Regions from separate parts of the Streptococcus agalactiae genome, predicted to be linked through region 1. Evidence: predicted binding sites of a transcription regulator. Region 1 holds the regulator's gene; the other holds the start of a gene.
The links. The regulator NrdR, encoded in region 1, represses ribonucleotide reductase genes. The targets are predictions, from matches to a motif close to ACACNATATATNGTGT.
Positions count from the first base shown of each region.

Region 2: the regulator NrdR is predicted to act here: its motif matches at 1,711-1,726, upstream of QOR44_RS03920 (redoxin NrdH).

Region 1 covers NZ_OX460931.1:1,543,612-1,549,247, forward strand. Annotated here, with positions in the region: gene dnaI (primosomal protein DnaI) at 1-311, opposite strand, end outside; gene QOR44_RS07915 (DnaD domain protein) at 308-1,483, opposite strand; gene nrdR (transcriptional regulator NrdR) at 1,483-1,962, opposite strand; gene QOR44_RS07925 (HAMP domain-containing sensor histidine kinase) at 2,111-3,616, opposite strand; gene QOR44_RS07930 (response regulator transcription factor) at 3,606-4,295, opposite strand; gene QOR44_RS07935 (YceD family protein) at 4,530-5,063, opposite strand; gene htpX (zinc metalloprotease HtpX) at 5,168-5,636, opposite strand, start outside.
Region 2 covers NZ_OX460931.1:736,885-742,520, forward strand. Annotated here, with positions in the region: gene nrdE (class 1b ribonucleoside-diphosphate reductase subunit alpha) at 1-1,331, opposite strand, end outside; gene QOR44_RS03920 (redoxin NrdH) at 1,409-1,633, opposite strand; gene QOR44_RS03925 (phosphocarrier protein HPr) at 2,015-2,278, shown strand; gene ptsP (phosphoenolpyruvate--protein phosphotransferase) at 2,283-4,016, shown strand; gene QOR44_RS03935 (NADP-dependent glyceraldehyde-3-phosphate dehydrogenase) at 4,166-5,593, shown strand.

The sequences.
Region 1 (5,636 bases):
GCTTGTTTTTTTTGTGCTTCAATTAACTCTCGTGTTTCTAAATAAGAAACATCTGCATAACCTTCATTCATAACCAAAATAGGCTCATAGCCTTTAGCAATATATTGACTATCCTTATTTTTAAATTTCTGACGCTCAATCAAAAATTGATTAAATTTAGACATGCTGATATTTATTTCACGCTGAGAAAGTTGGTGGATTTTAATGAACTCCGCTACCTGAGCATCTGCTAAAATCATTTGAATAAGCTCATCATTTGTATTACGAGGCACTCTCCCTTGATTTTCTAATGCTTGTCCCACTGATTTCATGATTCACCATCCTTTCCTAATCGTTCTAAACGCTTGAGGGCATCTGTTTTAAACTGTTCTAATTCAATTTCTTTTTCTGGGCTAACCTCATCTTTATAATCAGGATTACTCCATTCAGGAACATTCGATTGTTTCTTCTTCGTTTCTGTTTTAGTCCTTACTTTTTGATCTGAAAAATCACGAATTTTAAGCACAGCATCTTCGGCCGTCATAACATTCTGAAAGGCAAAATCATTAGCAACTTTCATGATATAGGCCTTATTTAAGTTAGCAGATTTTGTCTTATTCAAGGTATATAAAACCATAACATTAATGACTTCGTCTAGGAAATTCATTTTTGCCAAATCCTCAAGTAAAGTCTTCTCACCACTTGTTGTCACTGCCTTACGGCTTCTCTTGATTTTTTCAAGGAACACTAGAGCACTATCATTTTTAGATTCCCTTAGTATGACCTTTTCATTATTTGTAAAACTCTGATTATCTTTAATATGCTGCCCCTCATTTTGTTGAACTTTCATTCGCTGAGGCGCAATCATTCCATTGATAGCTGTTTGTTTTGCTAATTGATAGGTATCATACCAATTTAAATGATAAAGTTCTGATACACTATAAATACCTAAGACATCATCTTTTTCATTGTTAAAGCGTAAGCCATCTCGCGTCATCAAACGTTTGAAACTTTCCAAGTCAAAAATATTTTTACTCCGGTTTACCTCTTGTTTTGGTTGTCCTAAATCTGAGAAAACATCTGTAAATTTTTTAGAGATATCTCTAGCATTTTTAGGTATTTTCATATCTAATTCTGCCACTGCTACCTCTCCTATACGTTTTTCTAACAAACGACGATAGATGGGATTAGATAAAAATAACTCATTTGACATAGCTTGATTCAACTTAACAAGGTAAGTACCTGTGGCTTGGTAAACAGTCAACAAATCCAAAGCTGTTAACATTACCAATGCATCTTGAAATCTTGGCATCCCGTATTGCAGATGATTGAGAACCTCTGAAAATTTATGACGTCGTATTCCGTCATCAAAAAAATGAACAAAATAATCATAGAGTGCCATGGCATCACTTCCCATAATTGGGAAATACAATTGTATTAAACTATTACTATCATAAACAATCTTATTTTGCTTAATATATGTAAACTCATCTATTGGACTCATCACACGCTACCACTCTTTTTACTCCGTACGCGCTTTGTAATTTGTTGAAGCAGTTCTTCAATTTCGTCTACATCTTTAAAAGATTTATAAACACTAGCAAAGCGCACATAAGTAATCTCATCTAATTCGGCGAGTTCATCCATCACTAAATTTCCGATAGTGATACTAGAAACCTCATCTTCATACTCACTCCTAATTTTACGTTCGATACGTAAGATACAATTTTCAATATCTTCGCTCGAAACAGGGCGTTTTTGAGCACTCTGAATAATACCATTCAAAATTTTATCTCGAGAAAATTGCTCGCGAGTACCATCTTTCTTTATGACTAAAAGAGGCAATTCTTCCAAACGTTCAAATGTTGTAAAGCGGTTGCCACATTTTTCGCACTCTCTCCGGCGTCTGATAGTCGTACCTTCTTCAGCTTGTCGGCTATCAACCACACTAGATTTATTATAGCCACATTTTGGACAACGCATGTCAACACCCCTATTCTATCATATCATTTAATCATCTTATTTTAACACAAATTCAGTAATAACAAAAGAAGCGCCTCTCTTATCACCTCATCATATCAAAACACAAAATAATCCTTATGCCTTTTATCATTAAGCATAAGGATTTTTCTTATATTTCTTTAGTTTCTTCAAATTTTTTTATAGGAATGCGAACAATGAATTCAGTCCCTTGATTTAGTTCACTTTTAATATCCACCTTTAAATGGTAAGCATCCATAATTTGTTTAAACACTGAAAGCCCGATACCTAAACCAGCTTGTGTACTTTCTCTGTTACGTGATTTATCAGTTCGATAAAAACGATCAAAGATAAACTCAATATCTTCATCTGAGATACCTTCTCCTTTATCTTTTACAACTACTGTCGCAAAATCATTGTCTACTGATAAAACAACACTGACTTCTTTATAACTAGGAGAGTACTTGATAGCGTTATCAATTAAGATCGTGAGAGCTTGCTCAAAATGTATCTTATATATCTTTCCCCAGACGATATCTGAAATATTATTTTCAAAAATAAATTGAAAATCTTCTCTCAAAATACGGAAATTTTCAATAACAACTGATATAGAGCTTGATAAATCTGTCACTTCATCTTGATGAAGTTCCAAGCTTCCTTGGACACGGATCATATTTAACATGTCATTAATCATTAAGGACATACGATCTGCCTCATGGTATGCCGCTGCTAAACTTTCTTCAAGAATTTCTGGATCATCTTTCCCCCAACGTTGTAATAAACCAATATGACCCTTTACAACAGCGACAGGCGTTCTTAATTCATGACTAACATCACTAATGAATTGTGATTGTCGACGAGTATAGTCTTCCAACTGATCCAACATCCCATCAAAAATCCTAGACAATTCTCCAATTTCGTCTTCTGAACGGACCTTACTTCTAATTTCTAAGTTACTAGGATTTTCAGATATCTGATGCATTAAGTCGTGTAAATTTTTAACCGGACGAACAATACGCTTAGTAGCACTATTAATCACGACCAAGGCTAAAACAGTCCCTAAAACTTCCATCATAATCAAGAAAACAATGATGTTTTGCCTCATACTATAATAACGACCTAAATTATAGAAAATTTGAACGTATCCAAGCAACTGTCCTGTTTTTTGAGAGTAGATTGCTTTTGTACCAACAAAACCTTCCATATCTGCAACTTTAGAGATGATAACTTTTCCCATGGATTTACCAATAGTTGGCATACCCGTTCTCAGTGTAGAAAAAACTGGTTTCCTGTTGACATCGTATAGGGTCATTTCTTGATTAACATAAAGAATACTATCGATTGACTCGCCCGTTCTAACAATTCCATTTTGACGCTTATGAGGATAGATGTCATCCGCAAAAACCTGGTTGTACAGGATCTCTAAAATATCATCGGATGTCAAACTAGAGTTCGCTTGCGACAAACGAACTCTAGTTTTTTCTAATGACCTACCGACATTAATTTTTTCCCTGTGAAGGACGTATCTTGTTGCCGAAGTATAAACTAAAACAGAAAATACTGTAAATAGGCTAAAAAATAAGATAAAAACTAATTGCGATAATTTTTTTGACAGAGGTTGTTTTACCCCTATAAACTGATCTTTTTTATTTTTCACGAATCACATAGCCCATTCCGCGAACAGTTTGAATATATGATTCACGACCTGGGATATCAATTTTACCTCTTAGGTAACGGATATAAACATCAACAACGTTTGTCTCTGCTGCCACATCGTATTTCCAAACATGTTCTAGCAACTCTTCTCGTGTCATAACACGATTCATATTTGTCATCAAGACATTCAACAAATCAAATTCACGTTTTGTTAGTGAAATTTCCTCATCACCACGCATCGCTGAACGATTATGAGTATTTAATGATAAATCACGGAAACTACCGCTATCACCTTTTTCTTTTGTCTTCGTTTCAATTTCTTGGCGTCGGAAAATCGCCCTAACACGTGCTAATAATTCTTCGATTGCAAACGGCTTAACAATATAATCATCTGCTCCACGATCAAGACCAGCTACAATATCCATAACAGAATCACGTGCTGTCATCATCATGATATAGGTTGTTTTTTCAGCCTGCAGGCGACGTGTGATTTCGAAACCATCCATCTCTGGAAGCATTAAATCCAGTAAAATCAAATCAAAATCTTTTTCTAATGCTGTGTCCAATCCTTCACGACCGTTTGTTTCAACAACAACATCATATCCTTCATGTAGTAGTTCTAACGAGACGAAGCGAGCTAAATTTTTCTCATCTTCGATTATTAAGATCTTTTTACCCATCTACACCAACCTTCTTATTCTTTACTTAACACTATCAATTATTTTTTAGAATATCTAGATAAAAAACAAGATAGCCCACATTTTACTAACGTTTCTTTAAATAAATAAATCGCCATCCCAAACAATTGTTCGATAGCGAGACTTAATTTTTATTATTGAGTAGTGTCCTCTGTCACTTTTCAATTCTACTAAAAAAAAATTAAAATATCAACTGATGTTATTAATAATTTTTATCTAATCACTATCAAACATACCTTCTAAGGCTGCGAAAGGATTAGATTTTTCTTTTTCTTTAGCTTGTTTTTCTTCGTACTGCTTTTCAGTCATTAACGACCAATTTTTACCTGATAAATCCGCTTCTACCCCAACCTCATCAGCTGCCAGAACACGAAGAGGTATATTTAACAAGATATTATCGATAACGCTTTCTTCTAAATTAATATCATCTTCCTCTAATATTAAGACCAAATCCTGATCAACAAGCTCTTTTTTAGTGCTAATATTTTCAGCTTCAATAAAGACCTCATTAATAGTTTGCTTTTCAGATAAAACAACTGGTTTCATAGAACGACTAGACGGTAATGTAACATCGTAAGCCATATTATAGTCAAGTAGATAGAGATCATCTTCATACACCACATGACCTGAAACTTGAATATCAGAAATATCCATTATCTCTGAATGACGCTCCATAAGCGACTCTTTGATATCTATTTTTTTATCAAAATAAAGCCCCTCTGGTGATTTTTTGATTTCTGTAAGTAACACGTGCCATCTCCCTTTATAGTATATGTCATATTATATCAAGTTTTAAAGGCTTTGTCTTAAAAAAACAAAACGCAAGGCATAACTACCCTACGTTTTGTTAACAGCTACATATGACGCAAACGCTCAATACGATCTGCAATTGGTGGATGCGTATAAAATAAAGACTTTAACCCTTCTTTTTTCGTTGGGTCATTGATATAGAGAGCCGCACTAGCATCATCTACTGGATGCCCCATAGGTTCAGAACGATCAAGTTTTTCTAAAGCAGAGATCATTCCTTGTGGATTTCTTGTTAACTCAACAGAACTAGCGTCTGCTAAGTATTCGCGCTGTCTTGAAATAGCTAATTGAACTAAACTAGCGGCTAACGGTGCAAGGATTAGTGATAAAATAGAGAAAATCAAAACCAAGACGTTTCCACCATCTTCTCTGTCATCGTCACGCCTACGACCTCCACCGTAAAATAACATACGGCTACCAATGCTTGATATTAGAGTTACAGCACTCGCTAAAGCTACTGCAATGGTTGAAATACGGATATCATAATTACGAATATGACTAACCTCATGTCCA
Region 2 (5,636 bases), 810 kb from region 1:
TTTGATGAGTCAGTAACGAAAGTTAAAGCACGAGTCATTGTTTTAATTGATTTTCCAAAATCAGGAGATGTCATCATATTTAAAACATTAGTTGAGCCAAGGTTACAAGAAATATCAGTTCCCATTTCAAGGTATTCTTGAGCATCATTGATAAGACTTGGTTTTTGTACTTGCAAAATCTCAGAGCAAAGATTTGACATGATAATTTTTCCATCAACAGGATTAGTACGATTAGCAGTGTCAATATTGATGATGTAAGGATAACCTGATTCTTGTTGAAGTTTAGAAATCTCTGTCTCTAAATCACGAGCATTGATTTTTGTTTTAGTGATATTAGGATTAGCGACTAATTCATCGTATTTTTCGGTAATATCAATATAGCTGAAAGGAACACCATATTCACGTTCGATACTATAAGGACTAAACAAGTACATTTCTTGATTGTTACGTGCTAGTTCATAGAATTTATCGGGTACAGTGATCCCTAATGACAATGTTTTAACACGTACTTTTTCATCAGCATTTTCTTTTTTAGTTGATAAGAATGAAATAATATCTGGATGGAAAACGTCAAGGTAAACAACTCCAGCACCTTGGCGTTGTCCAAGTTGGTTGGAGTAAGAAAAACTGTCTTCAAATAATTTCATGACTGGAACGACTCCAGAAGCAGCACCAGCAAAACCTTTGATAGGAGCTCCAGCCTCACGAAGGTTACTAAGTGATATTCCAACCCCACCACCAATACGAGATAATTGAAGAGCTGAATTAATTGAACGACCAATAGCATTCATATCATCAGTTACTTGGATTAAGAAACATGAGACTAATTCTCCGCGACGACTTCGACCAGCATTTAAAAAACTTGGTGTTGCAGGTTGATAGCGTTGTGAAATCATTTCTAGAGCTAAGTCAGTTGCTAGTTCTTCATCACCGTCTGCAAAATAAAGAGCATTAAAGAGAACGCGATCTTCAATACTTTCTAAATAGTATTCTCCATCATTTGTTTTTAATGCATACTGCTGATAAAACTTATAGGCTGCCATGAAGGATTTAAAACGAAACTTTTTATCGAAAAGTTTGGTAGATAATTCTTCAATAAATTCAGGACGATATTTATTGAGGAAAGCTTCTTCAAGATAATCATACTTAAGGAGGTAAGCAATTTTATCAGTGATTGAGTCAAAAGCTTTTGAATTAGGCTGTACGTTTTCTTTGAAAAAAGCAGTTAAGGCTTCTTTATCTTTATGGAGTGGGATTTGTCCATTAACAGGACGGTTAATTTCATTATTTAGGCGAAAGTAAGATACATCGCCAATATTTTTTAAACTCATTGAATTTATCCTCTTAACTTAACAATACAAAATGGGAATAAAGCAATTAATTGCTTTATTCCCAGACTCTAATTTGCTTAAACAAGTTCTTTTAGTTTGCTTGGTTGGAAACCTGAAAAAACAACATTACCAGCTTCAATCACTGGAGCCGCAGAAAAGCCGAGATTTTTCACATATTCAATTTTTTCTGGTTTTTCATCAATATTAATTTCTTCAAAATCAGCGCCGTGCTGGTCAAGAAATTTCTTAGTCATTTTACATTGCATACAGTTGTTTTTCGAAAAAACAGTAATAGCTGCCATGTTGTCCTCCTAATTATTTTCATGGTAATAGCATATAAAAAAAGAATGGAAAAAGCAAGTGTTTTATTTCTAACAAAACACAATATATAGTGTCTTAAAATAAAATGAGACACTATATTTCGTTTTTAGGGTTAGTTTAAAAGCTTTCAGCCTGTTTTCCAATTCCTTTCAGAAGAACATAAAAAAATCATTTTTAGAATTCTATTTTTAAATTCTAAGACTCTCATTTTTAATATGAAAAGCTGTGGAAAACATTCAAGTTTTTTTCTGTTTGAGACATTTAATCTTGAAAAATAAAAAGCAATATGTTATACTTTTAACTTGTAAGGGTTACCAATAGGTGACTCAAATATTTACAAATGACAAAAGGAGAACCATAATATGGCTTCAAAAGATTTCCACATTGTTGCAGAAACAGGTATTCACGCACGTCCAGCTACTTTGCTTGTCCAAACAGCTAGCAAATTTGCTTCAGACATCACGCTTGATTACAAAGGTAAAGCAGTAAACCTTAAATCAATCATGGGTGTTATGAGTCTTGGTGTTGGTCAAGGTGCTGATGTTACTATTTCAGCAGAAGGTGCAGATGCAGATGATGCAATTGCAGCTATCGAAGAAACAATGACAAAAGAAGGATTGGCATAAGAAAATGACAGAAATGCTTAAAGGAATCGCAGCCTCTGATGGTGTTGCAGTTGCTAAAGCATATCTACTTGTCCAACCGGATTTGTCATTTGAGACTGTAACAGTCGAAGATACAAACGCAGAAGAAGCTCGCCTTGATGTTGCACTCCAAGCTTCACAAGACGAGCTTTCTGTTATCCGTGAGAAGGCAGTAGAAAGCTTAGGCGAAGAAGCCGCAGCTGTATTTGATGCTCATTTAATGGTTCTTTCTGACCCAGAAATGATTAATCAAATTAAAGAGACTATTCGTGCAAAACAAGTAAATGCAGAAACAGGTCTTAAAGAAGTGACTGATATGTTCATCACTATCTTTGAAGGTATGGAAGATAACCCATACATGCAAGAACGTGCAGCAGATATCCGTGATGTTGCCAAACGTGTCTTAGCACATCTTTTGGGTGTTAAATTACCAAACCCAGCAACTATCAATGAAGAATCAATCGTTATTGCACACGATTTGACACCTTCTGACACAGCTCAATTAAATAAACAATTTGTTAAAGCTTTTGTAACAAATATTGGAGGGCGTACAAGTCACTCAGCTATTATGGCACGTACACTCGAAATCGCAGCTGTTCTTGGTACAAATGATATTACTGAACGTGTTCAAGATGGTCAGTTGATTGCTGTTAATGGTATTACTGGTGAAGTTATCATTGAACCAACTGAAGCTCAAATTTCAGCCTTCAAGGCAGCAGGTGAAGCTTATGCCAAACAAAAAGCTGAATGGGCACTTCTTAAGGATGCACAAACAGTTACTGCTGATGGTAAACATTTTGAATTAGCTGCTAATATCGGTACACCTAAAGATGTTGAGGGTGTTAACGAAAATGGAGCAGAAGCAGTTGGTCTTTACCGTACAGAGTTCTTATATATGGATTCACAAGATTTCCCAACAGAAGATGAGCAATATGAAGCATATAAAGCAGTTCTTGAGGGTATGAATGGTAAACCAGTTGTTGTTCGTACAATGGATATCGGTGGAGATAAAGAGCTTCCTTACTTTGATCTTCCAAAAGAGATGAACCCATTCTTAGGATTCCGTGCATTGCGTATTTCAATTTCTGAAACTGGTGATGCAATGTTCCGCACACAAATCCGAGCACTTCTTCGTGCTTCAGTTCATGGACAGCTACGCATCATGTTCCCAATGGTTGCTTTGCTTAAAGAATTCCGTGCTGCTAAAGCTATATTTGAAGAAGAGAAAGCGAACTTGTTAGCTGACGGTGTAGCAGTAGCTGAAGGCATTGAAGTTGGTATTATGATTGAAATCCCAGCGGCAGCTATGCTTGCAGACCAATTTGCAAAAGAAGTTGATTTCTTCTCAATTGGTACTAATGATCTTATCCAATACACAATGGCTGCGGACCGTATGAATGAGCAAGTTTCATACCTCTATCAACCATACAATCCATCAATCCTTCGTTTGATTAACAACGTTATCAAAGCTGCTCATGCTGAAGGTAAATGGGCAGGTATGTGTGGTGAGATGGCCGGTGATCAAACTGCGGTTCCACTTCTTGTTGGTATGGGATTGGATGAATTCTCAATGTCAGCAACCTCAGTACTTCGTACACGTAGCTTAATGAAAAAATTGGACACAGCTAAAATGGAAGAATACGCTAATCGTGCTCTTTCAGAGTGTTCAACTATGGAAGAAGTTATCGAACTTCAAAAAGAATACGTTGACTTTGACTGAGAATAATAAAAAAGTAGGGATTAAAAAATCTCTACTTTTTTATTGAAAGTTTGGATATTGTTAAGTTTCTAAGAAAAATATGTCAGATAATTGAAATAAATAGATAAAGTGATAGAATAAACCTATTACAATGTAAAAGGAGATTTACTTTGACAAAAGAATATCAAAATTATGTCAATGGCGAATGGAAATCATCTGTTAATCAGATTGAGATTTTGTCACCAATTGATGATTCTTCATTGGGATTCGTGCCAGCGATGACTCGAGAAGAAGTTGATCATGCCATGAAAGCGGGTCGTGAAGCTTTACCAGCCTGGGCTGCTTTGACAGTATATGAACGTGCACAATACCTTCATAAAGCCGCAGACATTATTGAACGTGATAAAGAAGAAATTGCTACTGTTTTAGCAAAAGAAATTTCTAAAGCTTACAATGCTTCAGTAACTGAGGTTGTAAGGACAGCTGATCTTATTCGTTATGCAGCAGAAGAAGGAATTCGTTTATCAACTTCAGCTGACGAAGGTGGAAAAATGGATGCTTCAACAGGTCATAAGTTGGCTGTTATTCGTCGTCAACCAGTAGGTATCGTTTTAGCAATCGCACCTTATAATTACCCTGTTAACCTCTCAGGATCAAAAATTGCGCCAGCTCTAATTAGTGGAAACGTTGTGATGTTTAAACCACCAACACAAGGTTCAGTCTCAGGACTTGTTTTAGCAAAAGCTTTTGCAGAAGCAGGTCTTCCAGCAGGTGTCTTTAATACTATTACAGGACGCGGTTCTGAGATTGGAGATTACATTGTTGAGCATGAAGAAGTTAATTTTATTAACTTTACAGGATCAACGCCAGTTGGAAAACGTATTGGTAAGTTAGCAGGAATGCGTCCAATTATGCTTGAGTTGGGTGGTAAGGATGCAGGTATCGTCTTAGCTGATGCTGACCTTGACAACGCTGCTAAACAAATCGTTGCAGGTGCTTATGATTACTCCGGACAACGCTGTACGGCAATTAAGCGTGTACTTGTCGTTGAAGAAGTTGCAGATGAATTGGCAGAAAAAATATCTGAAAATGTAGCAAAATTATCAGTAGGTGATCCATTTGATAATGCAACGGTGACACCGGTTATTGATGATAATTCAGCTGACTTTATTGAAAGCTTAGTAGTAGATGCACGTCAAAAAGGTGCGAAAGAATTGAATGAATTTAAACGTGATGGTCGTCTATTAACTCCAGGATTGTTTGATCATGTTACTTTAGATATGAAACTAGCTTGGGAAGAGCCTTTTGGGCCAATTCTCCCAATTATTCGTGTCAAGGATGCAGAAGAAGCTGTTGCTATTGCCAACAAATCTGATTTTGGATTACAATCATCAGTCTTTACACGTGATTTCCAAAAAGCATTTGATATAGCAAATAAACTTGAAGTTGGTACAGTTCACATTAACAATAAGACTGGACGTGGTCCTGATAACTTCCCATTCTTAGGACTCAAAGGATCTGGTGCAGGTGTTCAAGGTATCAGATATTCAATTGAAGCAATGACAAATGTAAAATCGATTGTTTTTGATATGAAATAGACGTAAAACGACTCAACTATTGTCAGTTGAGTCGTTTTATAAA